3 regions of the Agrobacterium vacciniicorymbosi genome follow, and region 3 is predicted to be linked to each of the others. Evidence: predicted binding sites of a transcription regulator. Region 3 holds the regulator's gene; each other region holds the start of a gene.
What was found. Region 3 encodes PhoB, which activates phosphate uptake and scavenging genes when phosphate is short. Its sites were predicted from a motif close to TGTCATNNANCTGTCAT; they were not measured.
Positions count from the first base shown of each region.

Region 1: a site for PhoB is predicted at 2,733-2,749, ahead of ABUK73_RS21610 (DUF2794 domain-containing protein). Genes of this name have one in related genera too.
Region 2: a site for PhoB is predicted at 4,389-4,405, ahead of ABUK73_RS00400 (esterase-like activity of phytase family protein). Genes of this name have one in related genera too.

Region 1 is NZ_JBETMF010000017.1:46,038-51,896, forward strand. It holds gene acnA (aconitate hydratase AcnA) at 1-1,520, shown strand, start outside; gene ABUK73_RS21605 (DUF1223 domain-containing protein) at 1,733-2,485, shown strand; gene ABUK73_RS21610 (DUF2794 domain-containing protein) at 2,773-3,165, shown strand; gene ABUK73_RS21615 (Bax inhibitor-1/YccA family protein) at 3,244-3,981, opposite strand; gene ABUK73_RS21620 (ABC transporter permease) at 4,250-5,859, opposite strand, start outside.
Region 2 is NZ_JBETMF010000001.1:60,279-66,137, reverse strand. It holds gene kdgD (5-dehydro-4-deoxyglucarate dehydratase) at 1-807, shown strand, start outside; gene ABUK73_RS00405 (mandelate racemase/muconate lactonizing enzyme family protein) at 804-1,940, shown strand; gene ABUK73_RS00400 (esterase-like activity of phytase family protein) at 2,135-4,333, opposite strand; gene hupB (DNA-binding protein HupB) at 4,560-4,853, opposite strand; gene lon (endopeptidase La) at 5,037-5,859, opposite strand, start outside.
Region 3 is NZ_JBETMF010000004.1:134,120-139,978, forward strand. It holds gene pstC (phosphate ABC transporter permease subunit PstC) at 1-620, shown strand, start outside; gene pstA (phosphate ABC transporter permease PstA) at 617-1,939, shown strand; gene pstB (phosphate ABC transporter ATP-binding protein PstB) at 2,015-2,830, shown strand; gene phoU (phosphate signaling complex protein PhoU) at 2,918-3,634, shown strand; gene phoB (phosphate regulon transcriptional regulator PhoB) at 3,769-4,452, shown strand; gene ABUK73_RS08315 (hypothetical protein) at 4,497-4,775, opposite strand; gene ABUK73_RS08320 (cold-shock protein) at 4,977-5,186, shown strand; gene ABUK73_RS08325 (hypothetical protein) at 5,411-5,632, shown strand; gene ABUK73_RS08330 (DUF6481 family protein) at 5,669-5,859, shown strand, end outside.

The DNA of each region.
Region 1 (5,859 bases), on a different contig from region 3:
GCATCGCCTCCGGCTTTGCGACAGCATTGGAAGCCGACTACAAGAAGCCCGGCCAGCTCGACAACCGCTATCCTGTCGAAGGCACGGATTTCGATCTCGGCCATGGCGATGTTGCCATTGCTGCCATCACCTCCTGCACCAACACGTCCAACCCATCGGTTCTGATTGCTGCCGGACTTCTGGCCCGCAACGCAGTGGCCAAGGGTCTGACATCCAAGCCTTGGGTCAAGACGTCGCTTGCACCGGGATCTCAGGTTGTTGGCGAATATCTGGAAAAGTCCGGTCTTCAGAAGGATCTGGATGCCATCGGCTTCAACCTCGTCGGCTTCGGCTGCACGACCTGCATCGGTAACTCCGGTCCGCTGCCAGCGCCGATCTCCAAGACCATCAACGACAAGGGTCTGATCACCGCTGGCGTTCTCTCCGGCAACCGTAACTTCGAAGGCCGTATCTCGCCGGACGTTCAGGCGAACTACCTCGCTTCCCCGCCGCTCGTCGTCGCTTACGCGCTGGCTGGCACGGTTCAGAAAGACCTGACGACCGAGCCGCTTGGTACGGGTTCCGATGGACAGCCTGTATTCCTTAAGGACATCTGGCCGACATCTGCCGAAATCCAGGAATTCATCCTGAAATACGTCACGCGCGAACTCTACGAGTCGAAGTATGCAGACGTGTTCAAGGGCGACGAGAATTGGCAGGCCGTTCAGGTTCCTCCGGGCCAGACCTATGCATGGGACGACAAGTCGACCTATGTGCAGAACCCGCCTTATTTCGTGGGCATGGGCAAGACCGGCACAGGCTTGAAGAACATCAAGGGCGCACGCGTTCTCGGTCTCTTCGGCGACAAGATCACCACCGACCATATTTCTCCGGCCGGTTCGATCAAGGCTGCTTCCCCTGCCGGTGCATACCTCACCGAAAACGGCGTGGGCGTTGCCGACTTCAACCAGTACGGCACACGCCGTGGTAACCACGAAGTGATGATGCGCGGCACATTCGCCAACATCCGTATTCGCAACCACATGCTTGGGCCGAACGGCAAGGAGGGTGGCTACACCATCCACTATCCGTCCAAGGAAGAGATGTCGATTTACGATGCGGCCATGCAGTACAAGGCCGAGGGCGTTCCGCTCGTCATCTTCGCAGGCGTAGAATACGGCAACGGTTCTTCGCGTGACTGGGCTGCCAAGGGCACGAACCTGCTCGGCGTCAAGGCTGTCATCGCGCAGTCGTTTGAGCGTATCCACCGTTCCAACCTCGTTGGCATGGGCGTTGTCCCATTCGTCTTCGAAGAAGGCACCACATGGGCAAGCCTCAACCTCAAGGGCGATGAAACAGTCGAGATCGACGGTCTCGAAGGCGACATCAAGCCACGCGAGAAGAAGATCGCCAAGATCACCTATGGCGACGGCACCGTGAAGGACATTCCGATCCTTTGCCGCATCGATACGCTGGACGAAGTGATCTACATGAACAATGGTGGCATTCTGCAGACCGTTCTTCGCGATCTGGCTGCATAAGCCATCGATCATCGAGACAGAAAAACGCCGGGAGCAATCCCGGCGTTTTTGCGTAAGATGACGGGAGTGAAATGGCGGGCACGCTTCGTGATCGGCACTCACCCCATCGTGACTTTCTATTGAAGGGATTTCGGCGCTATTTTCGCCGTCGCGTCCCGACATGTATTGATAGCATCAATGGTCTGGATAGGCGTCCAGACAAGGGTTTCGCAATGTCTTTTAAATATGGACCTTTGACATTTGGTCTTTCACTGTGTGTGCTCAGCACCGTTGCGGCGGTCTCCGCGCAGGCGCAGGAGACGGTAAAGGGCGTTGTGGAGCTTTTCACCTCGCAGGGCTGCGCGTCGTGCCCGCCCGCAGATGAGGCAATGCGCAAACTCATCCAGAAGGGCGACGTGATCGGCCTGTCTTACCATGTCGATTACTGGAACTATCTCGGCTGGGCGGATTCGCTGGCGTCTAAGGAAAATACCGAGCGGCAATATGGCTATGCGCGGGCGCTGGGCCGCAACAATGTCTATACGCCGCAGGCGGTGGTGAATGGTCGCGACCACGTCAAGGGCGCCGATATGAACGCCATCTACAGCCGCCTGGATGCCTTCAAGAATGCGGGCGAAGGCCTGAGCGTGCCGGTAAAGGCACAGCGCATCAACGATGAGATCGCCATCGATATTGGCGAAGGCCATGGCAAGGCGGATGTCGTCGTTGCCTATTTCACCCGCGAGCAGATCGTGGACGTCCAGAAGGGCGAAAATCAGGGAAAGAAGATTTCCTACTGGCACAGCGTCTATGACGTTCAGACTGTGGGCATGTGGGATGGAAAGTCGATGGCGGTGAAGCTGCCAGCCAGCATCATGAGCAAGGCGCAGAACGGCGGGTGCGCGGTTCTGTTGCAGACGACGGATGCGCAGGGCAATCCGGCTGCCATCATTGGCGCGAGCGTTCTTTTACCATCTGGGAATTGAGTTCACCCTGAAGGGTGAGGAGATCCGGTCCGGGCATTGGGGGCTGGGGGTAAAGGGTCAATGCACCGGACCGGGTCATCTTGGTGCCTAGGCATCAATTGACTTCAGCAATATTCCACCCAATTCGGGCCATGGTTTGACCGAAATAGGGCAATTGCACCTTTAAGATCTGCCTAAATTATTACCTGCGAAGCATTTTTTGAAGGGCTGCGCCAAGGCTTGCAATTTCGCCAGCGTGGCGGCAGACTGTCGTACAAATGTCATTTGCAGTTGAGCGAGGTTGCCTGATGACCGATCAGCCGGATTTGCAGCGCGCAGGTTCATCTCACAGAGATAGCTCATCCGTCATCGATCTCCGTGAATACAAGCAGAGCAAGGACCCCTTGCCGATCACCTTCCATCGCCGTGAACTGGATGCGATATTGCGCATCTATGGGCGCATGGTGGGTGAAGGAGAATGGCGCGACTATGCCATCGACCATTTGAAGGACAAGGCGGTGTTCTCCGTTTTCAAACGGTCCGGCGAGATGCCTCTGTTCCGCATTGAGAAGAACCCCAAGCTTGCGGCCAAGCAGGGCGCGTTCAGCGTCGTCAATGTCGATGGTCGCATTCTGAAGCGAGGGCACGAGTTGCCGCAGGTGCTGAAAGTCTTCGACAAGGTGCTGAAGCTGATCGAGTGATCCCCAGCATCGCGAGAGATACGGACAACAAAAAAGGCGGCCCGAGAGCCGCCTTTTCGATGTCTATCTCATCAGATCTTACTTGTCGCGGTTTCCGAGGAACTGCAGCAGGAACATGAAGAGGTTGATGAAGTCGAGGTAGAGCGTCAGCGCGCCCATGATGGCTTTACGGCCAGCAGTCGCAACATCGTCACCGTCGAAATACATTTCCTTGATCTTCTGCGTGTCATAAGCCGTCAGACCAGCGAAGATCAGCACGCCGATGGCGGAGATCGCAAAGCCCATGGCAGACGACTGCAGGAAGATGTTGACGAGCGACGCGATGATCAGGCCGAACAGACCCATGATCAGGAACGAGCCCATGCCGGACAGGTCCTTCTTTGTGGTGTAGCCGTAAAGCGACAGGGCACCGAAGGAAGCAGCCGTGATGAAGAACGTCTGTACGATGCTCTGGCCGGTATAGACCAGGAAGATCGACGACAGCGAGATACCCATCAGCGCGGCGTAACCCCAGAAGGTTGCCTGCGCGGCAGGGACACTCATGTTCTGAATGCGGAAGCTAAGGAAAAGCACCAGACCCAGCGGTGCGAACATCACTACCCATTTCAGCGGGGAGCCATAGAGCAGCTGCGCGAAAGCGGGGTTGGAAACCGCCATTGTATAGGTGAAGAAGGACGCTACGCCGGTAATTACCAGCGCAAGTGCCATCAGGTTATAAACCTTCAGCATATAGGTGCGCAGACCCTGGTCGATCATGGCACCAGACTGTGCATGACCCTGGGCCATACGGTTCTGGTAATTGTTGAAGTCAGACATTGTTACCTCTTTTGAGCTCCGAAATTGCTACGGTGTCGGGCATATCGTCGTTTCACGACTATATCCCAGGCGCCGCTGCGGAGCTACAGCAAGCCTACCGAAGAATATGATGATATCGTTTCATAGATACAAGAGCTTTCAGAGCCGAAAAAACACCGTATGCGCGAAAATCGATAACGTTTTGGCGATCATTACAGAGATTTAATCGTTAAAGTTAAGTGGCGTACAACTTTTCAGAATGCTCTTCGGTTCCGGGCTCTCGTTTATCTTACTCTCCTGCCTGCCGCAGAACCGGCGCTGCCTTTTGCCCCAGTATCCGCCATGTACCGATGAGGCCGATGCCGACAGTCATGACGAGGGCCACGACGATGGTGCCGATGGCGACATCCGGCAGAAAGCTGGAGGGCAGTTTCATGATGCGGGCAATGACGAACCATGCGGAAACGCCACCGGCAAACAGCGCAAAAATGGCCGTCGCCAGACCCAGCATCATGTATTCGTAGGAGAAGGCGCGGATCAGCATGGCGCGTGTGCCGCCCAAGGTCTTGAGAATGACCGCGTCATGCGTGCGGGCGCGATTTCCGGCAGCCAGAGCTCCAGCCAGCACCAGCACCGAGGCGATAAGGGCAACGGCGGCGGCAGCGCGAATGGCAGTGGCAAGCTGATCGACAAGGCGGTTGACCACATCCAGCGCATCCTTCACCCGCACACTTGTGATGGTCGGATAGGCATTGGTGACGGCGCGCAGGATTTCGCCTTCCTTGGCAGCCGTGGCCGATGGGTCGGACAACGTCGCGAGCCACGCATGCGGCGCACCGCGGAACGTATTGGGCGAAAAGACCATGACGAAGTTGAGAGACAGTGATTCCCATTGCACGTCGCGCAGATTGGCAATCTTGGCGGTGATGTTGCGGCCTAAAACATTGACGGTGACGCTATCGCTGATCTTCAGGCCAAGTTCACCCGCCTCTTCCGATGCAAAGGACACGAGCGGCTCGCCACTATAATCCTTGTCCCACCAGCTGCCTTGAGACAGCTTGGCATTCTCGGGCATGTCTTGCGCATAGGTAATCCCGCGATCACCACGCAGAACCCAGCGGCCTGCGGGTGGCACGTCGATCTTGGTGACATCCTGGCCGTTGAGCGCCAGAATACGGCCGCGCAGCATCGGCACTTCGGTCAGCACGCCCTCCGGTGCCTGTTTCTGCACAAGATCACGGAAGCCATCGCGATCTGCGCCCTGAATATCCACGAAGAAGAAATTCGGCGCCCTCTCGGGCAGGCTGCCCGTCAGTTCACGGCGCAGATTTCCGTCGATCAGCGTCAGCGTGACGAGCAGCGTGAGGCCGAGACCGAGTGACAGAACGACAGACGGCGTCAGTGCGCCGGGGCGGTGGATGTTGCCGATGGCGAGCCGCAGAGCGGCGGAATGAACACGCGGGCTTCGCCTTGCAATGGCCTTGATGCCCCAGGCAACCAGACGCAGCACCACGAAGACGAAAGCGACCGCCGCCAGAAACACCGAGGCGATATAGCGCTCTTCCGCAGAGAAGATGGCAAGACCAGCAAGTGCCGCCAGAAGAACAGCGGTGGCAAGAAGATAGGGCCAGGACGGCAGGCGGTTTTCCTCGAAACCCTGCTCGCGAAACAGCGCGGTTGCTGGCACTTCCCTCGCCTGCCCCAACGGCATAACGGCGAAGGCAAGCGTTGTCAGCAGACCGAAGATGCCTGCCAGAAACAACGGGCCGGGATAGATCGCCAGCTCATTGGGAACGGGAAGCACACCTTCCAGAAACCGCATGGCAATCAGCGGTGTGACCGCCCCCAGCATCAGCCCGATGACGATGCCGATGCAGGCAATGAAGGCGATCTGGAACA
Region 2 (5,859 bases), on a different contig from region 3:
CTCGACCACGTCAGCTGGCTGTCCGGTTTCGATGCGACCGTTCTTTTTGCGGCTGGCGGCACCGGTGAATTCTTCTCGCTTGCCCCGGAAGAAGTCGGCACCGTCGTCAAGGCAGCCAAGTCCGCTGCCGGTTCTGTTCCCATCGTTTCGGGCTGCGGTTATGGCACCAAGATCGCCATTCAGATTGCCCAAAGCGCTGAAAAGGCTGGTGCAGACGGCATTCTGCTGCTGCCGCATTACCTGATGGATGCCTCGCAGGCAGGCCTTTACGCCCATATCAAGCAGGTTTGCGATTCAGTTTCCATCGGCGTGATGGTCTATAATCGCGACAATTCCATTCTGACGGCTGAAACGCTGCAAAAGCTGTGCGATGCCTGCCCCAATCTGGTTGGCTTCAAGGATGGTTCCGGCGATATCGGTCTTGTGCGCAAGATCACCGCGACAATCGGCGAGCGCCTGACCTATCTCGGCGGCATGCCGACGGCTGAGCTTTTTGCAGATGCCTATCTCGGCGCTGGTGTGACCACCTATTCGTCCGCCGTGTTCAACTTCGTGCCTGCGCTTGCCCAGGAATTCTACAAGGCACTGCGCGCGGGCGACCGGGCAACGACCGACCGTATTCTCATCGACTTCTTCTATCCGTTCATGGATATTCGTAACCGTCAGAAGGGCTACGCCGTTTCCGCCATCAAGGCTGGCGTGCGTCTGATGGGGTTCGATGCCGGTCCGGTGCGCGCACCGCTGACGGATTTGACTGAGGAGGAAGTCGGCATGCTCGAAAAGCTGGTTGGACCTTACAAGCCATGAAAATAGAAGCGGTTCGCACTCATCTGCTCGATTACAAGCTGGGACACGCCTTTGAAAGCGCGTCCATGCGCTTCGACCGGCGCATCCATTGCCTTGTCGAGATCATATGCGATGATGGCACCGTGGGCTGGGGCGAATGCCTCGGCCCGGCAAAGCCCAATGCAGCCGTGGTGGCCGCGTACACCCCGCACCTGATTGGCAAAGACCCGCTCGACATCGAGATCATCTGGCATCAGCTCTACAATCTGCTGCGGGATCAAGGCCAGCGCGGCCTGACGGTGACGGCGCTGAGCGGTATCGATATCGCGCTTTGGGATATCAAGGGCAAACGCTTCGGCACCTCCGTCTCGCGCCTGCTCGGCGGTCGTTTCCGCGAAAGCGTCAAGGCCTATGCCACCGGCTCCTTCCGCAAGGATGGCGTCGATGCGGTCTCTGATGTGGCGGCGGAAGTTGCCAGTTACGCAAGCCAAGGCTTCCACGCGGTCAAGATCAAGATCGGCTTCGATGTGGCGGAAGACATTGCCGTCATCCGTGCCGCGCGCGAAGCCGTGGGGCCCGATGTCCGCATCATGATCGACGCCAACCATGGTTACGATGCGTTGGAAGCCATCGAAGTCGGCAAGGCGCTGGCGCCTCTTGGCATCGATTGGTTTGAAGAGCCAGTTGTGCCGGAACAGCTGGATGCCTATCAGGCCGTGCGCGCCGGTCAGCCCATTCCCGTTGCGGGTGGCGAAACCTGGCATGGCCGTTACGGGATGCGCGCGCCACTGGAAAGCCGTGCCGTGGATATTCTCCAGCCGGATCTTGCCGGTAGCGGCGGCTTTTCGGAAACCAAACGCATCGTCGATATGGCAACACTCTACGGCGTGCGCGTCGTTCCGCATGTGTGGGGAACGGGTGTGGCCATTGCCGCGGCCCTGCAATTCATGGCCTACCTGCCGCCAGACCCTGCCCGCCGCAACCCGCGCCCACCGATTCTCGAATTCGACCGCACGGAGAACCCCTATCGACAGGCGGTTCTCACCAGCCCGCTGGATCACGTCAATGGCGTGGTGCAGATACCGGATGGCCCGGGACTTGGGATTGAGATCAATCGGGATGCGCTGGAGCAATATGCTTTGAAGGACGCGTGATCTTTGGGTGAAAGGATCACGACGGAAAAAGCCGGGTGTCAGGGATGACACCCGGCTTTTTGTTCTTGCTCCGTCACCCCGCATTTAATGCGGGGTCTAGCCTGAACCGCGTCTGCGGTGCGAAGACTCTTCCGCCGCGCAGACGCGCGGCAGCTGGATGCCGGGTCAAGCCCGGCATGACGGAAGTTGGGAACTCAGTTCGTGCCCTTCAGATCAACCGGGAAGAACAGTGTCTCGCCCGAGGAGTCATCCACGCCGTCATTGTCCGTTACCGCGAAGGCCTTGCCGGACTTGTCGAAAGTGAAGCCTTCCAGCTTGTCGACGACATAGCCATTCGTCTGGGCCTTGAGGTCTGGCAGGAAGTCGTGGACTTCTGTCTTCTTGACGAGCGGCAGTTCGCCGCCGATCTTGCCGGGCTTCAGGTCGGAAATGGCGACGCTGTAGAGCTTCTTGATCTTCGCCTTGTCGCCGATCTGGTTATCGCGCTCGACGATGTAGACATTGTCGCCATGGGCGGTGATTTCGGAAAGACCGACCCAGCCGTCATCTGCCTTATCCAGCGGATAATGCACAGCACCCCACTCCTTGGACTTCAGGTTGTAAGAGACGAGCTTTACCTTGCCCTTTTCAGCCTTGCCCCATTCGCGCTGAACAGCCATCCACAGCGTGGCGTCATCGCCCTTGCCGATCATGGTTACGCCTTCGAAGCCGAAGCGGGTTTCGCCTTCCAACAGTTCTTTTGGAAGTGCGATCTCGGCCTTGATTTCGCCCTTTGCATTGACGTTGTAAAGCGCGTGCGGAACGAGCTTTTCGCTGTTGCCTTCGGATGCGACCCAGAAGCCGCCCTTACCGTCCAGCGTGATGCCTTCCATATCCAGCTTCTGCGCTGCCAGACCATCACGCTTTACGCGCAGAACGCTGGTGATGACGGCAGGCTTCTTGTTGGCGTCGATGGTGTAGATCGATGGCTGATTGCCGTAGACGGAGTCGGAGATCGCATAAAGAATGCCGTCCTTTTCCGCGTCAGCTGTCAGACCGGACAGAGCGCCCCAGCCGATCGGTGCGCCATCGACCGTGGCGGAGGTAAGCTGCGGATAGGCGGCCTGCCCTTCCGAGCGCTCATAGATCATGACATGCGAGCGGGCTGCACCATCTTCAACCAGATCGGCTTCGTTGGCGGTGACCAGCAGGTTGCGCGATGGAATGGCGACTGCACCTTCAGGCGAAATCCCCGATGGGAGGATTTGCGTCAGCTGCGGCTCTGCGCCCGTGTCCTTGTAGACGCCAACGACAGATGCGCGTTCGGCCAGAACGAAGAAATACTTGTCGTTGCCGAATGTTGCCGCTTCCAGACCTTCAGGCTCGATGCCCTTGGCCTTGGAGCGCTTTTCAGGATAGTGGCCGATGGCCGCAACGGCATGTTCGAAGGAAGAGCCAGCTTCGTAAAGCAGCTTGCCGGTCTTGTCGAAAATGGTGAAGCCGCGCGAACCGCCCTGCCAGTCGCCCTCATTGGCGATGACGATACGGTCATTGTCCAGCCACTTCACGGCATCCGGCTCGCGCTTGCGGGCGTCCTGGCTGTCGGTGAATTTCAACTGGCCATCGGTCTTGGTGTCGATACCCTTCAGGTCAACAGTGCCTGCGGAAAAGTGGCTTGTGACCTTGCCGCTTTTGCCATCAACGATGACGATATGGTTGTTTTCCTGAAGCGTCAGGGCAATCTCGCCATTGGCATTGATGGAAACGAATTCCGGCTCTGGATCTTCCGGCGAAATCTCGGCAAGACCGGTGACATCGATCTTCTTCAGCGTCGAGCAATCCGGTGCGCCATTCTTGAGACCGATGGTGACGAGGAAGCCGGCAGGCATCTGCGGCAGCGCGCCGTCATTGACCTTTTCATCACGCTCGTTTTCGATGGCGATGGCCACGAAGCTCTTGTCCGGGGAAACCGCAACGGAGTCCGGCTGGCCGCCGAGGTCACAGCTGGCTTCGATCTTGCGGGTGGCGATATCGACCGTCACCAGCTTGCCAGCTGGCTTGACGTAGCTTTCGGACGTGTTGACGCCAGCCAGAACCTTGGTACCGGACACGGCAACCGATGTCGGCTCGCCATCCATCATCAGAGCGCCAAGCGCCTTTGGTGCCTTGGCATCCTTGATGTCGACAAAGCCGATGCCGCCCAGCGGGCTGTCGGAATAGATCAGCGTATTGCCGTCTTCACTAGCCGTGACGATTTCCGCCGACGTGATCGTCTTCTCTTCCTTGTCGGAAGGAAGGTTCAGAGCGACAGGAAACGACGAGATGCGGTTGAAAACCTGCTCGGCGGCGACTGGAAATGCGGCAGAAGCAAAAAGCGCCGCGGTCAGCGCAGCACTCGAAAAACGAAATGTCATGATGTCCCCTTCAGTGCACTGGAAAAATGCATGACTGGGCTTTTGCGACATGGACGTGACAGGGAAATGACAATGAGAAGGTGCTGATAAACAAAAAGCCCGGCTCAAGGCCGGGCTCTCTGCATTTCGATGGCGTCATTTCGCAAAACTGCGCAAAGAGCCAAAATCATTCCTCGTATATCTGAGCACTGTTCGCACGCCGCGGGCGCAAACAGCTCAGGAAAACTTAGGAGTTAACAGCGTCCTTCAGGCCCTTGCCTGCGGAGAACTTTGGAACGTTGCGAGCCGGAATATCGACTTCTGCACCCGTGGATGGGTTACGGCCCTTGGAGGCTTCACGACGGCTTACGGTGAAGCTGCCGAAGCCTGCGAGACGGATGTCGCCACCGGCCTTCAATTCGCTCTGGACGGTTTCGAATACTGCGTCGACGGCAGAAGCGGCATCAGCCTTGGTGAGACCAGCCTTTTCGGCAACTGCAGAAACGAGCTCGTTCTTGTTCATGTTTCCACCCCTTTCAATGGTATGAAACGACTCAAATTGGATCGGCGCAGAATACTTATCTATTCGCGCACCGCCACCCAAAAGCGCTGGAATGGCCTGAAAAACAAGGGGTCTCGCGTTCTTTTCACAAAAAAGGCTGGCATTTCTGCCAGCCTTTCAACGATTTTGTGCTAATTTAGCACCAACACCGACGGTCGCTTATCAATGTGCGATTGTCTGGCTACCGTCATCCACACCTTCAACAGTTGCAATGACCGGCGTCTCGATGCTGCCATCCCACTCGATGGGCTCGGGCATACGCACAAGCGCGTGCTGCAGAACCTCACCCATGCGGGCAACCGGGATGATTTCCATCTCGTTTTTGACGTTGTCAGGAATATCCGCCAAGTCCTTGGCGTTTTCTTCCGGGATCAGCACCTTCTTGATACCGCCGCGAAGAGCAGCGAGCAGCTTTTCCTTCAGGCCGCCAATTGGCAGGACGCGACCGCGAAGCGTGATTTCGCCCGTCATCGCGACGTTCTTGTCCACGGCAATACCTGTCATAATCGAAACGATTGCCGTTGCCATGGCCACACCGGCGGATGGACCATCTTTCGGTGTCGCACCTTCCGGCACGTGAACGTGAATGTCCGACTTGTCGAAGCGCGGTGGCTCGATGCCGAAGTCCACGGCGCGCGAGCGGACATAGGATGCCGCTGCCGAAATGGATTCCTTCATCACTTCCTTCAGGTTACCGGTCACGGTCATACGACCCTTACCCGGCATCATGACGCCTTCGATGGTCAGAAGCTCGCCGCCCACTTCGGTCCAAGCAAGACCTGTAACGACGCCGACCTGATCTTCACGCTCGGCTTCGCCATGGCGATACCGTGGAACGCCGAGATAGTCCTCGATGTTGGCAGCCGTAACGGCAACCGACGTGGACTTGCCCTTGATGATCTCGGTCACGGCCTTACGTGCGAGCTTCATCAATTCACGCTCGAAGTTACGAACGCCGGCTTCACGCGTGTACTGCTGGCTGATG
Region 3 (5,859 bases):
CACGCTTCCGCTCGGTTGCCAAGCCACTTCTCGAAGTGCTGGCCGGTATCCCGACCATCGTCTACGGCTTCTTCGCCCTGACGACCGTCGGTCCGTTCCTTCGCGATATTTCCTCGCAGATCAACGGTCTTACAACGGGCGACTACACCAACTTCATCCAGGCGCAGAGCGTTATCACCGCTGGCTTCGTCATGGGCATCATGTTGATCCCATACGTGTCTTCGCTGTCGGACGATATCATCACCGCCGTTCCCCGCACGCTGCGCGATGGCTCGCTGGGCCTTGGTGCAACGCGCTCGGAAACGGTCAAGAAGGTCATTCTGCCAGCGGCCCTTCCAGGCATCGTCGGTGCCATTCTGATGACCGCCTCGCGCGCCATCGGCGAAACCATGATCGTTGTTCTGGCCGCCGGTGTTGCCGCCCGCCTTCAGCTCGATCCGTTTGAGCCGATGACGACGGTAACGGTCAAGATCGTCAGCCAGCTGACGGGCGACCTTGAATTCACCTCGCCACAGACACTGGTTGCCTTTGCGCTTGGCATCACCCTCTTTGCCATCACGCTTTGCCTCAATATCTACGCGCTCTATATTGTGCGCAAATACCGGGAGCAGTACGAATGACCGACGTCGTTACTCCGGGCTTTACCGCCCCAGCCGCAACGAAGAAGGTCCGTCGCGATATCGGCATCAAGCGCCGTTACGCCGCCGAGCGCCGCTTCCGGACTTATGGCCTTGCCGCCATCTCCTTCGGCCTTCTGTTCCTTTTCCTGCTTCTCTGGTCCGTCGTCGGCAAAGGCTATACGGCGTTCCAGCAGACCATGATCACCGTGCCGGTCGAGTTCTCGCAGCAGATCATCGATCCCGACAACGTCCGTGCACAGAACCCTGCCAAGCTGATGACCGCGAACTACCCCGTGGTTGCCCGCAATGCGGTGGCAAAGGCACTCGGCGTCTCCCTGGATGACCGCGATGGCCTTCGTGCCGTCAATGCGATGATCTCCGACAGCATCCGCGGACAGCTGCGCGATCTGGTGGTAGCCGATCCTAGCATCGTTGGAACCACGCGCACCGTGGCCCTTCTGGCTTCAGGCGATCTCGATAGCGTGGTCAAGGGTCAGGTCGATGTTTCCGTCAATGAGCAGAACCGTCGCATCTCCGACCAGCAACTCGCCTGGGTCAAGAAACTGACCGAAGCGGGCCAACTGGCCAAGGAATTCAATACCGGCATCTTCTTCAACGGCGCATCCAGCCGTCCGGAAGCCGCAGGTGTCGGCGTGGCGCTGATCGGCTCCTTCTACATGATGCTGATCGTGCTGGTTCTGTCGCTGCCCATCGGTGTCGCCGCTTCCATCTATCTGGAAGAGTTCGCACCGAAGAACCGCCTGACGGATCTTATCGAGGTCAATATCAACAATCTCGCTGCCGTTCCGTCCATCGTTTACGGTCTGCTCGGCCTGTCGGTCTTCATCAACTTCATGGGCTTCCCGCGCTCGGCCTCGCTGGTCGGTGGTTTCGTCCTGACGCTTATGACATTGCCCACCATCATCATCGCCACCCGTGCGGCGCTGAAGGCGGTGCCGCCATCCATCCGCGCCGCTGCCCTTGGCCTTGGCGCTTCGAAAATGCAGACCATCTTCCACCATGTGCTGCCGCTGGCCATGCCCGGAATTCTCACGGGTACCATCATCGGCCTGGCACATGCCCTTGGCGAAACCGCACCGCTGCTTCTTATCGGCATGGTCGCCTTCGTCGCGAATTATCCGACAACACCGATGGACCCGTCCACGGCCCTGCCGGTGCAGATTTACATGTGGGCGAACGAAGCAGAACGTGCCTTTGTCGAGAGAACATCAGGCGCTATCATCATCCTGCTTATGTTCCTCATCGTCATGAATGTGGGAGCAATCCTGTTGCGTCGCCGCTTCGAGCGTCGCTGGTAAACATGACTCAGGGAAAATCGGGTCACCGGTTTTCCAGCCAGCATGCGATGTAACAAACACCGGGAGCTTGAGGCTATGAATATGTTGTCGGAAGCAGCAGTTGAAAAGGCGCTGGACAAGAAAATGAATGAAGTAACATACAAGATGATCGGCAAGGACGTTTCCGTTTATTACAGCGAGAAGCGTGCCCTTTACGATGTGAACCTCAACGTACGTGAAAACACCGTGACGGCGCTCATCGGCCCGTCTGGCTGCGGCAAGTCCACCTTCCTGCGCACGCTGAACCGCATGAACGACACCATCGACAGCTGCCGCGTCACCGGCAAGATCACGCTCGATGAAGACGATATCTACGATCAGACCATCGACGTGGTGGAACTGCGCGCCCGTGTCGGCATGGTGTTCCAGAAGCCGAACCCTTTCCCGAAGACGATCTACGAAAACATCGCCTACGGCCCGCGCATCCATGGTTTGGCCCGCAACAAGGCGGACATGGATCAGATCGTCGAGTCGAGCCTTCAGAAGGCCGGTCTGTGGAACGAAGCCAAGGATCGTCTGCACGAATCCGGCACCGGCCTGTCCGGCGGTCAGCAGCAGCGTCTGTGCATCGCCCGCGCCATTGCGGTTTCGCCTGAAGTCATCCTGATGGACGAGCCCTGCTCGGCACTGGACCCGATTGCAACCGCCAAGGTCGAGGAACTGATCCACGAACTGCGCGCCAATTACACCATCGTCATCGTTACCCACTCCATGCAGCAGGCAGCCCGCGTGTCGCAGCGCACCGCCATGTTCCATCTGGGCCATCTGGTGGAAGAAAACGACACCGACAAGATGTTCACCAACCCGGACGACCAGCGCACGCAGGACTACATCATGGGTCGCTTCGGCTGATCTGACGCTGGTTCAAACCCTTCGCATGGCACCGCTTGAGCCCGGTCGGGCTTGCGGGCCAGTGCATCGAAACTGGAGACTTCGAACATGCCGACACATTCCCATATTATGTCCGCCTATGATGATGAACTGAAGTTCCTCACCCGCCGCATCGCCGAAATGGGTGGTCTGGCTGAACAGATGTGCGCCGATGCGGTGCGCGCTCTGGTCAACTCGGATGCAGCGCTGGCCCAGAAGGTCATCTCTGACGATACGATCCTCGATCATGCCGAGCGCGAGATCGGCGACAAGGCCATCGTGACCATCGCCAAGCGTCAGCCCATGGCGTCCGACCTGCGTGAAATCATCGGTTCGCTGCGCATCGCTGCCGATCTGGAGCGCGTCGGCGATCTTGGCAAAAATACTGCCAAGCGCGTCATCGCCGTTGCCGGCACTGGCGTTCCGCGCAAGCTGGCCCGTGGACTGGAGCACCTGTCGGAACTGGCGCTGGTGCAGCTGAAGGAAGTGCTGGACGTCTATTCCACGCGCTCCGCAGAAAAGGCACAGGCCATCCGCGAGCGCGACGAAGAGATCGACGCCATGTATACCTCGCTGTTCCGCGAGCTTTTGACCTACATGATGGAAGATCCGCGCAACATCACGACCTGCACGCATCTGCTGTTCTGCGCAAAGAACATCGAGCGCGTCGGCGACCATGCGACCAACATCGCGGAAACCATCTATTACATGGCCACCGGCAGCCAGCCGGAAGGTGAGCGTCCGAAGGACGATAGTTCCAACACGCTCGGTGCAGTAACCGAGTAAGTTTTACAGCATCGGCGCCCTTGGATCGGAAACGATGTTTGGAATGCCGGTGTGTAGATCAACAGGCCAGAGCGTCCGTGATGCGTCCAAATGAACGCATGGCGCTCTGGTAAGACTGGCGGAGTCCCAAGCCTATGGTGCCGAAAATCGCAGTTGTCGAAGATGAAGAGGCTTTGAGCGTTCTTCTTCGTTACAATCTGGAATCCGAAGGTTACGATGTCGACACCATTCCCCGTGGCGACGAGGCGGAAATCCGCCTGCAGGAGCGCACGCCGGATCTGCTGATCCTGGACTGGATGCTGCCGGGCGTTTCCGGCATCGAACTGTGCCGTCGCCTGAGAATGCGCCCCGAGACCGAGCGTCTGCCAATCATCATGTTGACGGCACGCGGTGAGGAAAGCGAGCGGGTGCGCGGACTGGCCACGGGTGCTGACGACTATGTGGTCAAGCCATTCTCCACCCCGGAACTGATGGCGCGCGTCAAAGCCATGCTGCGCCGCGCCCGCCCGGAGGTTCTGTCGTCTGTTCTGAAATGCGGTGATATCGAGCTGGATCGCGAAACGCACCGCGTCCACCGCAAGACCCGCGAAGTGCGCCTCGGGCCAACCGAATTCCGCCTTCTGGAGTTCCTGATGGTCTCGCCGGGCCGCGTCTTCTCCCGCTCGCAACTTCTCGACGGCGTCTGGGGTCACGATATCTATGTGGACGAACGCACCGTAGACGTCCATGTCGGCCGCCTGCGCAAGGCGCTCAACTTCTCCAACATGCAGGATGTAATCCGCACCGTTCGCGGCGCGGGTTATTCCATGGAAGCCTGACAGGCGCTCCACCACTGATATTTCGCACAACGCGCGCTATTGCCTCACCGGGTCAACAGCGCGCGTTTTGTATTTTTGCGCAGCTTAGGCAGGAATAGGTACGAGAAGGGGAGCCATCTCCAGCCGGTAACGAAGATATATTTTTGACTCCTTTGAACTGGTTTGCGCCAGAAGTTGCGGATGGAAAGGGGAAGCGGGGATATCCGCTTGCCGCGCAGTTTTCCTGAGTAAAAACAAAGGGCAGGTACATTTTCAAAATTGAAAATCCAGCACGGATTATTATATTTCTGAAGAGGCTGCTGCGTTGCAAGATAAACGCTCATTTCAATGATCTGAAATTTAAAGTTTGACTATCCGGCCATAACCCTCTATCACTGGTTTATCGATATTTTGCTTGCTGAGCTTTGGTTGCCGCGCGATTAGCACCGCGTTTTGAACTAACCCTTTCCTTCAAAAAAATCGCTATACTCGCACACAGGGCGTCAGTTCTGTGATCTATAACTTATGCTTTGAAAGGGTTCATTATGACCACAGGCACAGTAAAATGGTTTAACTCCACCAAGGGCTTCGGCTTCATTCAGCCAGACAACGGCGGCACAGACGCATTCGTACACATCTCCGCTGTAGAGCGTGCAGGTATGCGCGAAATCGTTGAAGGCCAGAAGCTGAGCTACGACCTTGAGCGCGACAACAAGTCGGGCAAAATGTCGGCCTGCAATCTCCAGGCTGCTTAATACGGACTCCGCTTTCCTTTGACCACGGATGTACTGGCACTGTCGAAAGCATGAGACCAAGCGAGGTCAGGCACGTTGCCTGGCCTTTTTTTGTGCCGCCCGGCGGTACAGGCTTCGGACACCGCGCCCATGGGCGCAAACGCTCCGGGCCACTCGATCCACCCCGCAGCGGCGTTTTTGGAAATCGATCCCGATTTCGGCTGATGCGACAGGAAGGAAATTCCATGTCTGAAACACACAGCAAATCTCGCCAGCAGGCGGAAATCGCATTCGGTGAAACGCAGTCGCAGTTCTTTGCACGCGGCCACGCTGTTGATGAACTCAATTCGATTGCCCAGGCGCGTGATGAAAAGACGCAGCGCCTGCGTGAAGCGCGCCTTGCCAAGGAACTGCAAGACAGCCTGGCACCTGCCAAGACACCCGCAAAGCGTACCAAGAAATCCTGACCCTGATGGGTGCGGCACCTCAACTGGAATAGAGACTTGAGAAACAACAAAAACGTTAAAAACAGTGAACTGACCGACCGCCGCAGCGCTGCTGCCGAGGCCAAGGCTGCTCTTCTTCAGGCCTATAAGGCCGCCAAGGAAGCTGCCGAACCCAACCGGGAAGCCAAGCAGGCAGAACGCATCGCCGTGGCGGAAGCCCGCGAAGCGCGTCGTGCCGAGCGCGAGCA